DNA from 3 places in the Streptomyces sp. NPDC029674 genome. Region 1 is predicted to be linked to each of the others. Evidence: riboswitches for the same ligand, from Rfam matches in the RefSeq annotation. Region 1 holds a riboswitch; each other region holds the start of a gene.
The links. Region 1 has a riboswitch for cobalamin ahead of ACI2L3_RS03700 (ABC transporter substrate-binding protein). Riboswitches for the same ligand answer to the same signal wherever they lie in the genome.

Region 1 (5,035 bases):
GCCATGGTCATCAGGAGGGCCGTGCCGAGGACGAGGGTGGCGCAGGGCAGGGCGAGCATGTCCCAGCGGGCGCTGCCGAGGCCGCCGAGCGTCCAGTAGAGGACTTCTTGGAGGTGGTCCGCGCTGTCGGCGGTGACCAGGATGAGGCTGGTCAGCGCGGTCAGGATGTACGAGACGGCGACGCCCGCGAGGATCAGGCGCCCGGTGGCGAAACCGCCGCCACCGCTGCGGGCCAGGGTGTAGACGAGGATCAGGGAGAGCAGCGCGCCCGCGAAGGAGGCGGCCGGGATCGTGACGGTGGTGGACAGGGCCGCGCCGAGGCCGAAGACGCCGCCGAGGACGATCGCGCAGACCGCGCCGACGGAGGCGCCCGAGGAGACGCCGAGGAGGAACGGGTCGGCGAGGGGGTTGCGGACGAGGGCCTGGAGGACGGTGCCGATGACCGCGAGTCCGGCCCCCACGGTCGCCCCGAGCAGGACCCTGGGCAGGCGGACGTCGAGGACGATCGTCCGGAACGGGGAGGGTTCCGCCCGCCCCGTCAGGATCTGCAGGACGTCGGCCGTGGGGATGCGGACGGAGCCGAGGGCGAGACCGGCCACGAGCGCGACCGCGAGTGCCGCACAGAGCGTGGCCACGAGCGTGGCGCGGCGCAGGCGCTTCACAGCTGCGCCGCCAGCTTCCTCACCGCCTCGGGTGCTCGTACTCCCGTGACCATGTCGGAGAGCGGCAGGACCGCGAAGCGCTTGTTCTTGACGGCCGGGACGTCCTGGAGGGCCGGGTCCTCCAGGAGGCGCTTCTTCTTCTGGGCGACCGTCGTGGCGCCGTAGTCGAGGATCAGGATGGTGTCGGGCTTGCGCTCGACGACCTTCTCCCAGGACGCGTCGCTGAAGGACTTGTCCACGTCGCCGAAGACGTTGCGGCCGCCCGCCCGCGCGATGATGTCGTTGCCGATGCCGCGGCCGCCCGCCGTGAAGGCCGTCTTGTCGCCGCTGTCGTAGACGAAGACGGAGAGCGGCTTCCGGCCCTTCGCCTTCTTCGCTGTGGCGGCCAGTTCGCGCTTCGCCCCGCTCACCCACTTCTCGGCGCGCCCGCGCACGCCGAAGGTGGAGCCGACCTCGCGGACCTCCCGGTAGACGTCGTCCATGGAGACGGACTTCTTGGCGCAGCCCTCTACGTTGAGGCGGCTGTCGATGCCGGACTTGGCGAGCGCGGAGCGGCTGCGGCCGTCGCCGGCGAGGAAGGCGCTGGCGTATCCGCCGTAGACGAAGTCGGGGTTGGCGGAGAGCAGCTTCTCGTAGGAGGGGTACTCCTTGGCGAGCACGGGGATCGAGTCGTAGGCCTTCTCATACTTCGGGAGGACCTTGTCGTCGAGGTAGGCGGTGCCCGCGATGTGGTCCTTGAGGCCGAGTTCCAGCATCACTTCGGTGGTGTGCTGGTTCATGGTGACGGCGCGCTTCGGCGGTGCGTCGTACGTCGTCTTCACGCCGCAGTTGGTGACGGTGTACGGGAATCCGGCGGCCTTGGCGGCGGGCTTCGCGTCACCGCCGGAGTCCGTCGAGGAGCACGCGGCGAGCGGGACGAGCAGGGCCGCGGCGGCCAGGACACGTATCGGGCGGGACATGGCTGAGCTGCCTCCTCCAGGGGATTTCCGCGTCCCCTGCGTCGTGTGGAGGAAGGCGGCAGGTCAGTTCCTGACTCCCCCGCCCCGGCCGGGGTGGGGTCACAGTGGCGGGACCGTGCCGGGTTCGCACCGGCTTCCTGGGTCCTGCCGCCTTCATGAGTAAAGCTCAGTATGCCTGTACGACCTTTACCTCTTCCTCGGTGACCTCGCCGTCGACGATCCGGTACGAGCGGAACTGGAAGGGGCCCGCGTCGTCGGTGTCGGCCGTGGAGACCAGGACGTAGTGGGCGCCGGGCTCGTTGGCGTACGTGATGTCGGTGCGCGAGGGGTAGGCCTCGGTCGCGGTGTGCGAGTGGTAGATGATCACCGGCTCCTCGTCGCGGTCGTCGAGATCGCGGTAGAGCTTGAGCAGGTCGCCCGAGTCGAACTCGTAGAACGTGGGCGAGCGCGCGGCGTTCAGCATCGGGATGAACCGCTCGGGGCGGCCGGTGCCCGCCGGGCCCGCGACCATGCCGCACGCCTCGTCGGGGTGGTCCTGGCGCGCGTGCGCGACGATCTGGTCGTGGAGGGCCTGGGTGATGGTCAGCATGGCGTCAGGATAAGCAGAGGGGCACGTACGTACCGGAATGTGGTACGTACGTGCCCGAATGCTGGACAGCGGCCTTGGGGAGCCGGTCAGTCCTTGGAGACGCGGTCGCCGGCGCTCTCCTCGGAGAGGCCGATCTTCCGCTTGTTGAAGGCCGCGGCCTGCGGGTTGCGGCTCTTCAGGACCAGGTAGGAGATACCGAGGATCGCGGCCCACACCGGAGCGGCGTACAGCGAGATCCGCGCGTCCTTGTCGACGCCCATCATCACGATGACCATGCCGATGAAGAGCAGGGCGAACCAGCTGGTGTACGGGGCGCCCGGGGCCCGGAAGGTGGACTGCGGCAGCTCGCCGCGGTCGGCCTTGCGGCGGTAGCGGATCTGGCAGGCCAGGATCATGATCCAGGCCCACATGCCGGAGATGGTGGCGAAGGAGACGACGTAGTTGAACGCCTCGCCCGGCCACTGGTAGTTGATCCAGACGCCGACCAGCATGAACGCGGCGGAGGCCGTGGTGCCGATCAGCGGCAGGCCGTTCTTCGTGAGCTTGGTGAAGAACTTCGGGCCCTGGCCGTTGAGCGCGAGGTCGCGCAGCATGCGGCCGGTGGAGTACATGCCGGAGTTGCAGGAGGAGAGGGCGGCGGTGAGGACCACGAAGTTGACGATCGCGGCGCCGACGCCGAGGCCCATCTTCTCGAAGGCGGCGACGAACGGCGAGACGCCGGGCTGGAAGTGCGTCCACGGCACGACCGACAGGATCATGATCAGCGCGCCGACGTAGAAGACGGCGATGCGCCACGGCACGGTGTTGATGGCCTTGGGCAGGACGGTCTTCGGGTCCTTGGACTCGCCCGCGGTGACGCCGACGAGCTCGACGGCGAGGAAGGCGAACATCACGATCTGGAGCGTCATCAGCGTGGAGCCGATGCCGTTCGGGAAGAAGCCGCCCTGGTTCCACAGGTGGGCCACGGTGGCGGTGTCACCGGCGTCGGAGAAGCCGATGGTGAGGATGCCGACGCAGATCAGGATCATGCCGATGATGGCGGTGACCTTGACCATCGAGAACCAGAACTCCAGCTCACCGAAGAGCTTCACGGAGATGAGGTTCGCGCCGTACAGGATGACGGTGAAGACCAGCGCGTACGCCCATTGCGGTACGGAGCCGTGTGTCCAGTACTGCATGTACTGGGCGGCCGCTGTCACTTCCGTGATGCCGGTGACGACCCAGAAGAGCCAGTACGTCCAGCCGGTCACGAACCCGAAGAAGGGGCCCATGAACTCACGGGCGTACTCCGAGAAGGAGCCGGACACGGGCCGGTACATGAGGAGCTCGCCGAGCGCCCGCATGATGAAGAAGATGACGAGGCCCGCGATGGCGTACGCCAGGATGAGGCTGGGGCCGGCCTTGTGAATGGCCTTGCCCGCGCCGAGGAACAGGCCGGTGCCGATGGCACCGCCGATCGCGATCATCTGGATCTGCCGGGCTCCGAGCCCGCGCTGGTAGCCCTCGCCGGACGAGCCGTCCTGCGCGACACCGTTGCCGCCGTGCTCGTCGTGGTGCTCTTCGACCTGCACTGAGGTCATGGTGACGCCTTTCTCCATGCTGATCCGCGCCCGCACATCTGCGTTGTGGCTGCGGATCAGGTCCTGATCCCCCCGGATACGAATGGAGTGCTACCGGCGGTCTGCCGGCTCGAGCGCCCTCGGCGACATGGGTGGCGTAGCCGAGTGGTCGTGAAGATTTATCACGGTGGCAACAGTGAGGGAATGAGCCACCTGTGGCACACGCCACAAGAAGAAGCGGACAAACTTCACCCGAAGCCGCAAAAGCGGACAATGAAGTGACGGGATCGTTATCCGGATTTGAGGATCCGCTGAGCGAACAGTCCGTCGGATGAACAGAACCTGTCCACTACAACAAATTTCGCTGTCGTCTGCACGGATTTCTGCCCGGAATCAGTCCAGCAACGTCCCGACCAGCGTCTCCTGCAGTCCGCCGAGCCAGAGGTAGGCCATCACCATCGGCTTGCGGGGGTCGGAGTCCGGCAGCCGGTAGAGCAGATCGGCGTCGTCTTCGTCGCTGACCTCCAGGCGCGTGCCGATCGCCAGGCGGAGGTCGTTGAGGGCTCCCAGCCAGTGCCGGGACTCCTCGACCGACAGTTTCAGGACAGCTCCGCCCTCGCCGGACGACGTCATCGAGTCGAGCGAACGGATCACGGCCAGGGCGTCGTCGCGCTTCTTGGCCCGCAGGTCGTTCTCCGTGAAGCGGCGGAATTCCGCCGAATACGCCCGGAGTTCGTCCGCGTCGGCCGCGCTGTCCTCGCTCCCCGGGCCGCCGTACGCGTCGGGCAGCAGCCGCTGCATCACCGGGTCGGACGGCGGCTCGCTGGGCCCCTCGGCGAAGAGCTCCGCGAGCGGGTCGTCGGAGACCTCGCCGCCCGGCCCCGGACCGATGAGCTCCAGGAGCTGCACGGCGAGGGAGCGGATGATGGAGATCTCGACCTCGTCGAGCGCGACGGCGGCGCCGCCCCCTGGAATCGCTTCGAATTGTCCTGGCATCAGATGCGTCGCTACTTCCGGTCCGCTGCGTCCGGTCCGCTACTTGCGGTCCTGCTGGAGGGTGGCCCACAGCCCGTACCCGTGCATGGCCTGTACGTCGCGCTCCATCTCCTCGCGAGTGCCACTGGAGACGACCGCGCGGCCCTTCTGGTGCACGTCCATCATCAGCTTCGTGGCCTTCTCCTTCGAGTACCCGAAGTACGTCTGGAACACGTACGTCACGTAGCTCATCAGGTTGACCGGGTCGTTGTGGACGAGCGTGATCCAGGG
Region 2 (5,035 bases), on a different contig from region 1:
ACATCGTCGTGGGCGGCCTGCACCAGAGCCCCGCGTACGTCGTCCAGCCCGAGCACGAGGCGGGCATCCAGCTCGCCGTGCACCCCCTCGCGGCCCGCCCGCTCCTCGGCCTGCCCGCCGCCGCCCTTGCCGGACAGCTCGTTGTCGGCGGCACCGACGTCCTCGGCGACCGGGCCGCCGAGATCCGCGAGCGCCTGTGCGGCCTCGACCGCTGGGAGGACCGCTTCGCCCTCCTGTCGGAGTACCTGCGGCGGCGCGCGGCCGCGGACCGCGCCACCGGATCCGTACGCCCGGAGGTCGCCGAGGCCTGGGCGTGGCTGGCCCGGCACGGGGGCGCGGGCACCCTCGGCGGCCTGTCCCGGCACGTCGCGCTCAGCGAGCGCCGGCTGACCGCGCTGTTCCGCGCGGAGACCGGGCTCAGCCCCAAACAGGCCGCCCGCCTGATGCGTTTCCAGCACGCCAAGGACGCCGTGGTCCGCTCCGTCGCGGCGGGCGGTCCGCCGGACCTCGCCCGGGTCGCCGCCGACACCGGCTACTACGACCACTCGCACCTCGTCCGCGACTTCCGGCAGTACACGGAGGCGAGCCCCACCGGCTGGCTGGCCGAAGAGCGCCGGAATATCCAAGCCGGGGCGCACGGCGGAGGCGAAGAGTGGAAGACATGAACACCACACCTGAAACCACCCCCGACACGACACTCGAGATGACACCCGCCCCCGCCATCTGGCCGGCCCTCCAGGCCCAGGACGCCCCCGCGCTGATCGACTTCCTCGTCGGCACCGTCGGCTTCCTGCGCACCGCCGTCTACGAGGACGGCGGCCGCGTCGCCCACGCCCAGCTCGACTGGCCCGAGGGCGGCGGCATCATGCTCGGCTCGTACGACCCCGAGTCGGCCGCCGAGGCCTGCGGAGAGCCGGGCACGTCCGGCGCCTACGTCGTCACCGACCACGTGGACGCCCTGTACGCCCGCCTCACCGAGGCCGGCGTGAAGATCACCCGTGAGATCGAGGACAAGCCGTACGGCAGCCGCGAGTTCGGCATCGCGGACCCCGAGGGAAACCGCTGGTCCTTCGGGACCTACCGCGGCGAGCCGAGGCCCGGAGCGGGCTGAGGACCGGACCGGGCCGAGGCCCGGACCGGCCCCTTGAAGACGCGTGATAACTTGCGCAAGCCAGTCAAACCCACACCTGGGCCAGGGAATCCGGTGCGAATCCGGAACTGACGCGCAGCGGTGAGGGGGACGGGCGGGGCCACGGCCACTGGGTGTCTCCGGACGCCCGGGAAGGCGCCCCGCCCGGCCGATCCCGAGTCCGAAGACCTGCTGGCGCCTCCGCTCGCACACCGGGCGACGGAGGTCGTGACGCAGGCCAGGCTCCGCGTATGAGCCGTGACACCCAAGGGATCGCGTGTCCTCGACAGCCCGTATATCCGCCCTGCTCTGCACCTGCGTGCTCGCACTCACCGCGTGCGGCGACGGCTCCGGCTCCGCACGGAAGTCCGGGGGCGGGAAGGCCGACGGCTACCCCGTCACGGTCACCGCCTGCGGCAAGGACGCGAAGGTCGACGCGCCGCCGCAGCGGGCCGTCTCCCTCGACCAGGGTTCCACGGAGATCCTCCTCACCCTCGGCCTCGCCGACCGCATGGCGGGCACCGGCACCTGGACCGACCCGGTCCCGAAGAGCCTGGAGAAGGCCAACGCGAAGGTGGAGCGGCTCGCCGACCGCTACCCGTCGCTGGAGAAGGTCCTCGCCAAGGAGCCGGACTTCGTCAGCGCCTCCTTCCTCTACACGGTCGGCAAGGGCGGCGTCGCCGACCGCGCGAAGTTCACTGAACTCGGGGTCCCCGTCTACGTCTCGCCCACCGACTGCGCGGGCAAGGACAACGACGGCGCCGGCGACGGCAAACGCCTCAAGACCCTCACCATGGACACCGTCTACGGCGAGGTGCGCGACCTGGCGAAGGTGTTCCACGTCGAGAAGCGCGGCGAGAAACTGATCGCCGACCTGAAGCGCCGCGTCACGAAGGCGACGCGGGACATCGACAAGGCCGCCGCCTCCGACACCACGCTCCTGTACTGGTTCGCCAACTCCGACGCCCCGTACATGGCGGGCTGCTGCGGCGCGCCCGGCATCATCACCCGCGAGCTCGGCGCGAAGAACGTCTTCGACGACACGCGTGAGGAATGGCCCCAGATCAACTGGGAGACCGTCGCCGACCGCGACCCCGACGTCCTCGTCATCGGCGACCTCACCCGCAAGTCGCAGTCGGCCGAGAGCGCGGCCGCGAAGATCAAGTTCCTGGAGACCAACCCGGCGACCAAGAACCTGACCGCCGTGAAGAAGAAGCGGTACGTGCTGCTCAGCGGCCAGGCCATGAACCCCACGATCCGCACGGTCGACGGCATCGAGCAGGTCGCGGCAGGGCTGCGGAAGTTCGGGCTCGTCAAGTGACGGAGGCGGCACCCGTACTCGCCCCAGCGCCCACCCCCGTCTGGAAGGGGGTGCGGCACGGGCTGCTGTGGCTGGCCGGAGCCGCCGCGCTCGTCCTGTCCGTCTCCGTGGCCGTCACCATCGGCCCGGCGGACATCTCCGTGCCGGACGTATGGGCGACGGTCGCCGCCCACCTCGGCTGGGGCGACAGCCCGCTCACCCCGATCAGGGACGGCATCGTCTGGAACCTGCGGATGCCGCGCACCCTGCTCGCCGCGGTGTGCGGCGCGGGCCTCGCGGTCTGCGGGGCGGTCATGCAGTCCCTGCTCCGCAACCCCCTCGCCGACCCGTTCGTGCTCGGGGTCTCGTCCGGGGCGTCCACGGGAGCGGTCGCGGTCGTCGTCCTCGGCGTCGGCGGGGGAGTGGTGTCGGTCTCCGCGGGCGCCTTCGCGGGCGCGCTCTGCTCCTTCGCGCTGGTCCTGCTCCTCAGCCACACGCTGGGCGACACGACGGACCGCGTCGTGCTGTCCGGCGTGGCGGCCATGCAGCTGTTCTCCGCGCTCACGTCGTTCGTCGTCCTCACGGCGGGCGACGCGGAGACCACCCGCGGCATCCTCTTCTGGCTCCTCGGCTCGCTCAGCGGGATCGGCTGGACGGACGTCTGGCTGTGCGGGGCCGTGCTCGCGGTGGCGCTCGCCGTCTGCCTCGGCCACGCCCGCACGCTCGACGCCTTCGCGTTCGGCCCGGAGGCCGCGGCGGCGCTGGGTGTCCGGGTGGCCCGCACGCGGCTCGTCCTGCTCTGCACGACCGCTCTGCTCACCGCGGCCCTGGTCAGCTCGGCGGGCGCCATCGGCTTCGTCGGCCTCGTCCTGCCGCACGCGGCCCGCGCGGTCGTCGGCTCCGGCCACGCCCGGCTGCTCCCGGTCACGGCGCTCGCCGGCGCGGTCTTCCTGGTCTGGGTGGACACGCTGGCCCGCACGGCCCTGGACCCCCAGGAGGTCCCGGTCGGCGTGGTGACCTCACTCATCGGCGTACCGGCGTTCGTGGCGGTGCTGTACCGGACGCGGAGGACGTCATGACGTACGACGTGCTCCTTCCCGGTGCCGGTACCGATGCCGGTGCCACGGGCCTCCGCGCCGACCGCGTCTGCCGGGAGGCGGGCGGACGCCTCGTCGTCGACGGCGTCAGCCTCGCCCCGCCCGACGGCGCCATGGTGGGACTCCTCGGCCCCAACGGGTCCGGCAAGTCCACGCTCCTGCGCCTCCTCGCGGGCGTCCTCGCCCCCGCCTCCGGAGTGGTCACCCTGGACGGCCGCCCGCTGCCCGACACGGGCCGCCGCGAGGTGGCGCGCCGGATCGCCGTGGTCGAGCAACACGCGTCCACGCAGGTCGAGTTGACCGTACGGGATGTCGTACGTCTGGGCCGTATCCCGCACCGCCGCGCGTGGTCGACCCCCACGCCCCACGACGAGCGGGCCGTACGCGAGGCCCTCGCCCGCACCGGGCTCACCGAACGCGCCGCCCAGGCCTGGCACACGCTCTCCGGCGGCGAGCGCCAGCGCGTCCAGATCGCCCGCGCCCTCGCGCAGGAACCCCGCGAACTCCTCCTCGACGAGCCCACCAACCACCTCGACATCCAGCACCAGCTGGACCTGCTGTCCCTCGTGGCGGAGCTCCCCGTGACCAGCGTGATCGCGCTGCACGACCTCAACCTGGCGGCCATGTTCTGCGACCACCTGCTGGTCCTCAAGGAGGGCATGGCGTACGCGGCGGGCACCCCGGCGGAGGTCATCACGGAGAAGCTGATCGCGGAGGTGTACGGGGTGCGGGCGGTGGTGACGCCGGGGGAGGACGACGACTCCGGGAGCGGGCCGGAGGGCGGGCGGCCTTCGGTGCGGTTTCTGCGGGGCTGAGGGGCGGGGGCGGGGGCGGCGCCCAGGCCAGAGGCGTACGAATGGCCCTTAACACGGCTCCACCGGCGCCCATAGGTTCACCGAAGGGTGCCAAGTGGCCCTTGAGGAACCGCGAGAAGGAAGGCCCGCAGCGATGCCAGAGACACCGGCCGTGCCGACGACAGCACCGATATCGGTGATCGCGCACCTGAGCGACACCCACATCGACACCCGCGAAGAGGACGGCGGACGCAGCATCGCCCGTACCCGGGCGGTCATGACGTACTTGAACGACCTCCCGTACGACCTCGACGCCGTCATCGCCACCGGCGACATCGCCGACCACGCGACCCCGTCCGAGTACGAGGCGGCCCGCAAGCTCCTGTCCACCCGGCACCCCCTGCTGACCTGCCCCGGCAATCACGACGAGCGCCGCGCGTACCGCGAACACCTGCTGGGCGAGCCCGCGAGCACGGCCCCGGTCAACACCGCACACATCACGGACCGCTTCACCCTGGCCCTGTGCGACACCTCGGTCCCCGGCGAGGACCACGGCCGCCTCGAGGACGAGACCCTGGACTGGCTGTCCGCCCTCCTCACCGACACCCCGCCCGAACGCCCCGTCCTGATCGGCTTCCACCACCCACCGATCCCACTCAACACGCCCTACGTGGACGGCATCCGCCAGCTCGACGAGCACCGCCTGGCCGCCCTG
Region 3 (5,035 bases), on a different contig from region 1:
ACGCAGAAGCCGAGCGGCACGCGGTAGGCGCGCCACAGTTTGCCGGGCTCCACGCCCGCCGGGCCGAGCAGCAGCACCAGCGCGGTGACCAGCACCAGGACGGCGCCCGGCCAGGGCGGCAGCGAGATGGCCAGGGCGGTGAGGCCGAGGCCCAGCACGGCCTTGTCCACGGGGTGCCGGCGGCGCCAGCGGCTGCTGTGCGCCGCCGCGTCGATGGGCAGCACGCCGGGTCAGTCCTGCCCGATGTCGGACGGCACTTCTTCCGCCCGCGCCTGTTCCGCGCGTGCCTGCTCGGCGCGTGCCTGTTCCGCGCCCTGGCGGCGTCCCTTGCGCAGCCCGAAGTAGTACGCGAGGACGCCCGCGCCGATGGCCGCCTGGAGGGCGAAGAGTGCCGACTCGACCTCGCCGGACGGGGGTTCGTACAGCGGCGAGAACCACGGTTCGTAGTCCGGCTTCAGCTCGGTGATCGCCGTCTCGGCCTGGGCGTCGGCCCCCGCGAACGGCTCTTCCTCGTCGTCGCCGAGGCCGAGCGCCAGGGGCAGCACCGCGAGCGCGGCGACGATGAGGAGCAGCAGTGTGTTGATCTTCGCGTTCCGGCTCATCAGGCACTGGCCCCCGTCTGCGTCTCGGTCGTCGTGGTGGTCCCCTTGCGCTGCGGCAGTACGCCGAGGCGGGTGAGCTCGCCCTTGCTCGACTGCACGAGCAGGCGCATCACCAGGACGGTGAGCAGGCCTTCGCTGACCGCGAGGGGAATCTGGGTGACGGCGAAGATGCCGCCGAACTTGCCCAGGGCGCCCAGGAACCCGCTGCCGGGGTCGGGGAACGCCAGGGCCAGCTGGACGCTGGTGACGCAGTACGTGGTCAGGTCGGCGACGAACGCCCCGAAGAACACGGTGACCATGAGCGGCACGTCGTACCGCCTGAGGAGCCGGTAGACCGCGTAGCCCGCCCAGGGGCCGATGATCGCCATGGAGAAGACGTTGGCGCCCAGGGTGGTGAGTCCGCCGTGGGCGAGCAGCAGCGCCTGGAAGAGCAGGGTGATGGTGCCGAGCACCGTCATGATCGGCGGCCGGAACAGGATCGCCCCGAGCCCGGTCCCCGTCGGATGCGAGCAACTGCCCGTCACCGAAGGGATTTTCAACGCGGAAAGGACAAACGTGAAGGCCCCGGAGGCGCCGAGGAGCAGCGTGCTCTCCGGGTGTTCCTTGACCTCACGGGTCAGGGAGCGGACTCCGTGGACGACGAACGGCGCGGACGCTACGCCCCAGGCGATCGCGTGCGCCGGCGGGAGGAAACCCTCGGCTATGTGCATGGCTCAGCAGACCCTCTCCAGCACCTCGTGGATGGACAACGTGCCTTGGCCGGTCTCCTGGCTGACGGGTCGTACCGACCGGACTCCGCCTTCCCGGGTACGTGCGTACCCAGTGGCTGCCGCGAGGGCTGGAGCCGGACTTCCCGATCACAGTGGCGAGGGCCGCACCGGCATCACACCGGATTTCCCGAGCACCAAGGCGTGGTGACACTAGTGCGCAACTGATCTGCCTGACAACTTGCACGGCGGTCACGGCGGTGGCACACCCGAGCGCACACCACCACCGCGTACGCCCCTGCTCAGAGGCCGCCCGGCCGTCCGGCCCGCCCGGTCAGAAGAACTCGTCGAGCAGCCGGTAGAAGGCCAGCTTCCGGTCGTCGATCACGTCGGCCCCGGCTGCCGTCCGCTCCTCGTACCGCCGCAGGAACCGTTCGGCGTGCGCCGGTCCGAACCAGGGGTCCTCCTCGTGCGTCAGCTCCCGCAGCGCAATGGCGAGGTCGGTGTGCCGGTCCGCCCGGCCGAGCCGGACGACGTCGATGACTCCGGTGACGCGGCAGGTCGTCGGGTCGAGCAGGACGTTCTCCGGGGTGAGGTCGCCGTGGGCGACCACCGGGTCCTCCGCCGCCGGGCGGGTGCGGTGCAGTTCGTCGAGGAGGTGCTGCCCGGACCAGCCGGCGCGTTCGTCGTCGAGGTCGTCCAGGTCGATGAGATCGTCGGCGACGTTGCGTGCGGCCTGCTCCATGGTGACCGTCAGGCCGCGGTCGAACGGGCAGTCCGCCAGGGGCAGTCCGTGCAGGGCCGCGGCGAGGTCGGCGAGCGATTCCGCCACCGCGAACCGCTGTTCCGGAGGCCACTCGTCGGCGGCCGGCCTGCCGGGCACCGCCTCGGTCACCAGCCACGCCAGGCGGTCGTCGGCGCCGCGCTCGACGATGCGCGGCACGGGGATGCCCCGGCCGGCCAGCCAGGCGAGGCGGTCGGCCTCGCCCGCGAGTTCGGAGGGCGAGCCGTCGTGGGGGACGGGGGCCGTCTTCACGTACAACTCGGGTTCGGCGGCTCCGGCTCCGGCTCCGGTGAGGTGGTGCACCTCGGCGGCCGATGCGCCGTCCGTCGCGGAAGTCCATCGGTACGCGGCGTACCTCCGCCGCAGATCGCTGCTCATGATCGGCATCATGGCAGGCGGCTCCCTGCGGCCCCCACCCGATATTTCCGGCCGTTCTAGGCCCGGCCGGGCGGCGGAGGGGGCTTCGGCGCTCCGCGCGGGGCTGCGATCTTCGCGTACGCGGGCGCGGAGTCCCCGGAGGCCGTGTCGGCGGCCGGGGTGCGGGCCACGTCGTTCGGCGGCAGCAGCGCGTCGCGGTGGGCGCCGGGGTCCCAGCCGGTCTCCACGACCCGCTTCTGGACGACGATCGCGCCGAGCAGGACGGCCGCGCCGATCAGCAGCATCAGGACGATTCCGCCGGTCTCCCCCGTCTTGGCCGCGTAGCCGACGAGCGTGCCGAACCAGCCGAAGTCGGCGTCGCCGAAGGTCGTGTTCTCCTCGCCGAAGGCGCCGAGGACCTTCAGGAGCAGCGCGGGCAGGAAGGTGATGAGGACGCCGTTGACGAAGGCGCCGAGTGCCGCGCCGCGGCGGCCGCCGGTCGCGTTGCCGTAGACACCGGCCGCGCCGCCGGTGAAGAAGTGCGGGACCAGGCCGGGCAGCACGAGGGCGAGCCCGAAGGCCGGGTGGAAGATCCAGGCGAGCAGGCCGAGGCTGACGAGGCCGCCGACGAAGCTGCAGATGAAGCCGACGAGGACGGCGTTCTGCGCGTACGGGAAGACGATGGGCGCGTCGAGGGAGGGCACCGCGCCGGGCACGAGTCTCCGGGCGATGCCCTGGAAGGCGGGGACGAGTTCGCCGAGGATCGTGCGGACGCCGAAGAGGATCACGGCGACGGCGATGCCGAACTGCAGGCCCTGCATGACGGACTGCATGACGTAGTCGCCGACGCCGCTCGCACCCGCCGCGCCGCTCTCGCCGAAGGCCTTGAACGCCTCCTCCTTGCCGGCCTTCCCGAGGAAGACCAGCGACATGATGAGGTAGATCAGGACCATGGACAGGGCGGTCGCGACCATCGAGTCGCGCAGGAAGCGCAGCCCTTCGGGGAGGTTCATCTCCTCCGTGCTGCGGCTGCGGCGGCCCACCAACTGTCCGGTCGCGCCCGCCGCGATGTACCCGGCCGTCCCGAAGTGGCCGATGGCGACGCTGTCGTTGCCGGTGACGCGCTTGGTCCAGGGGTGCGCGAAGGCGGGCAGGGACACCAGCAGGATGCCGAGCAGTACGCCGCCGACGACGACCACGACCCACGACGACCGGCCCGCGACGGCAAGGACCATCGTCAACAGCGTTGCCATGAACAGCATGTGATGACCAGTCAGGAAGACGTACCGCAGCGGAGTGAAGCGGGCGAGGAGCAGGCTGACCGCGAAGCCGAGGATCATCAGCCAGGCGACGCGGGCGCCGTACTGCTCCTGTGCGATGCCGACGATGGCCTCATTGGTGGGGATCACGCCGTGCGCCCCGGTGGCGCCCTGGATCATGTCGCCGAGCGGGGCGAGGGCGCCGACGACGAGTGTCGCGCCCGCCCCGATCAGCAGGAAGCCGAGTGTCGCCTTGATGGCTCCCCCGACGATCTGCCCGGCGGGCTTCCGCAGGGCGATCAGGCCCGCGGCCGTGATGAGGCCGATGAGGTAGGCGGGTTGGCTGAGGATCTCGTCGACGAGAAACTCGGCGGTCGACACGAGCCAGTCCATGGTGGTTCTTTCTCCTTGCCCGGTACGGGTCAGACGTCGTACGTGTCCCTGAGCACGCGGTCGGCCTCCGCCGCGCTGGTGAAGTCCTCGACGACCTTCACCGGGATCCCCACGTCGCCGAGCGTCCTCGCGATCTCCCGCGAGGTGAGGATGGCGACGGCCTCGTCCGCCCGGCCCCTGGCCGAGATGGTGTCCGTCGCCTCGACGGTGACGTAACGGCTCCATCCCCAGCGGTCCAGGACGCCCTCGACGGTCTGCTTGAGAAACAGGCTCGTGCCGACGCCGTTGCCGCACACGGTCAGGATCCTGTGCAGGTCGTCGCCGCGCCGATCCCCGCCGCGCGCCGCCTCCTCACTCGGCCCCGGCCGAACAGCCGCGCCGCCACCACCGCCACCGCCGCCGAGGATCGCGTGCACCGCCCGTGGAGTGGGTGCCTCGCGCAGGGCGCGTGCCGTCTCGGGGTCGGCGAGCAGCCGGGCGAGCGCGCCCATCGCCGCGGTGTGTTCGGCGGCGTCCCGCGCGGCGAGGCCGACGACCAACTCGACCGGGTCGTTCGCCTCGTGCCCGAACTCGACGGGGTCCGCGAGGCGCACCCAGGACATGCCGGTGCGCAGGACGGCGGGCGAGGGTCTGGCGTGTGCGAAGGCGAGCCCTGGCGCGATGACGATGTAGGGCCCGTTCTCCTCGACGTTCTCGATCATTTCCGCGGTGTACCTGTCCGTGGCGGCGCCCGTGGCGGCCATCAGGCCACCGGCGTGCCGGACGGCCGCGCGCCAGTCGGCCGCCGGGGCGTCGAGGAGCACGGCTTCCAGGGGGAGGATCTCGCTCAGTGCTGCCATGCGCATGATTCTCTCCGACGGGTGCGCGGCTCGGCAGATCCGGGGCGCAGGGCGGTTGCCGGTGCGAATGTCGCCGCTGGCGGCGGGGCCACGC

Region 2: another riboswitch for cobalamin. It lies ahead of ACI2L3_RS20030 (ABC transporter substrate-binding protein); the one in region 1 lies ahead of ACI2L3_RS03700 (ABC transporter substrate-binding protein).
Region 3: another riboswitch for cobalamin. It lies ahead of ACI2L3_RS28575 (energy-coupling factor ABC transporter permease); the one in region 1 lies ahead of ACI2L3_RS03700 (ABC transporter substrate-binding protein).

The regions. Positions count from the first base shown of each region.
Region 1 is NZ_JBJDPY010000001.1:832,797-837,831, forward strand. Features, by position in the region: gene ACI2L3_RS03695 (FecCD family ABC transporter permease) at 1-662, opposite strand, end outside; gene ACI2L3_RS03700 (ABC transporter substrate-binding protein) at 659-1,621, opposite strand; cobalamin riboswitch at 1,665-1,815, opposite strand; gene ACI2L3_RS03705 (M67 family metallopeptidase) at 1,788-2,210, opposite strand; gene ACI2L3_RS03710 (amino acid permease) at 2,297-3,790, opposite strand; gene ACI2L3_RS03715 (DUF2017 domain-containing protein) at 4,163-4,765, opposite strand; gene clpS (ATP-dependent Clp protease adapter ClpS) at 4,805-5,035, opposite strand, start outside.
Region 2 is NZ_JBJDPY010000007.1:435,295-440,329, reverse strand. Features, by position in the region: gene ACI2L3_RS20040 (helix-turn-helix domain-containing protein) at 1-665, shown strand, start outside; gene ACI2L3_RS20035 (VOC family protein) at 662-1,111, shown strand; cobalamin riboswitch at 1,156-1,341, shown strand; gene ACI2L3_RS20030 (ABC transporter substrate-binding protein) at 1,407-2,450, shown strand; gene ACI2L3_RS20025 (FecCD family ABC transporter permease) at 2,447-3,508, shown strand; gene ACI2L3_RS20020 (ABC transporter ATP-binding protein) at 3,505-4,341, shown strand; gene ACI2L3_RS20015 (metallophosphoesterase) at 4,475-5,035, shown strand, end outside.
Region 3 is NZ_JBJDPY010000013.1:108,267-113,301, reverse strand. Features, by position in the region: gene cbiQ (cobalt ECF transporter T component CbiQ) at 1-224, opposite strand, end outside; gene ACI2L3_RS28580 (energy-coupling factor ABC transporter substrate-binding protein) at 231-602, opposite strand; gene ACI2L3_RS28575 (energy-coupling factor ABC transporter permease) at 602-1,312, opposite strand; cobalamin riboswitch at 1,342-1,526, opposite strand; gene ACI2L3_RS28570 (APH(3') family aminoglycoside O-phosphotransferase) at 1,644-2,474, opposite strand; gene ACI2L3_RS28565 (PTS ascorbate transporter subunit IIC) at 2,528-4,102, opposite strand; gene ACI2L3_RS28560 (PTS sugar transporter subunit IIA) at 4,132-4,941, opposite strand.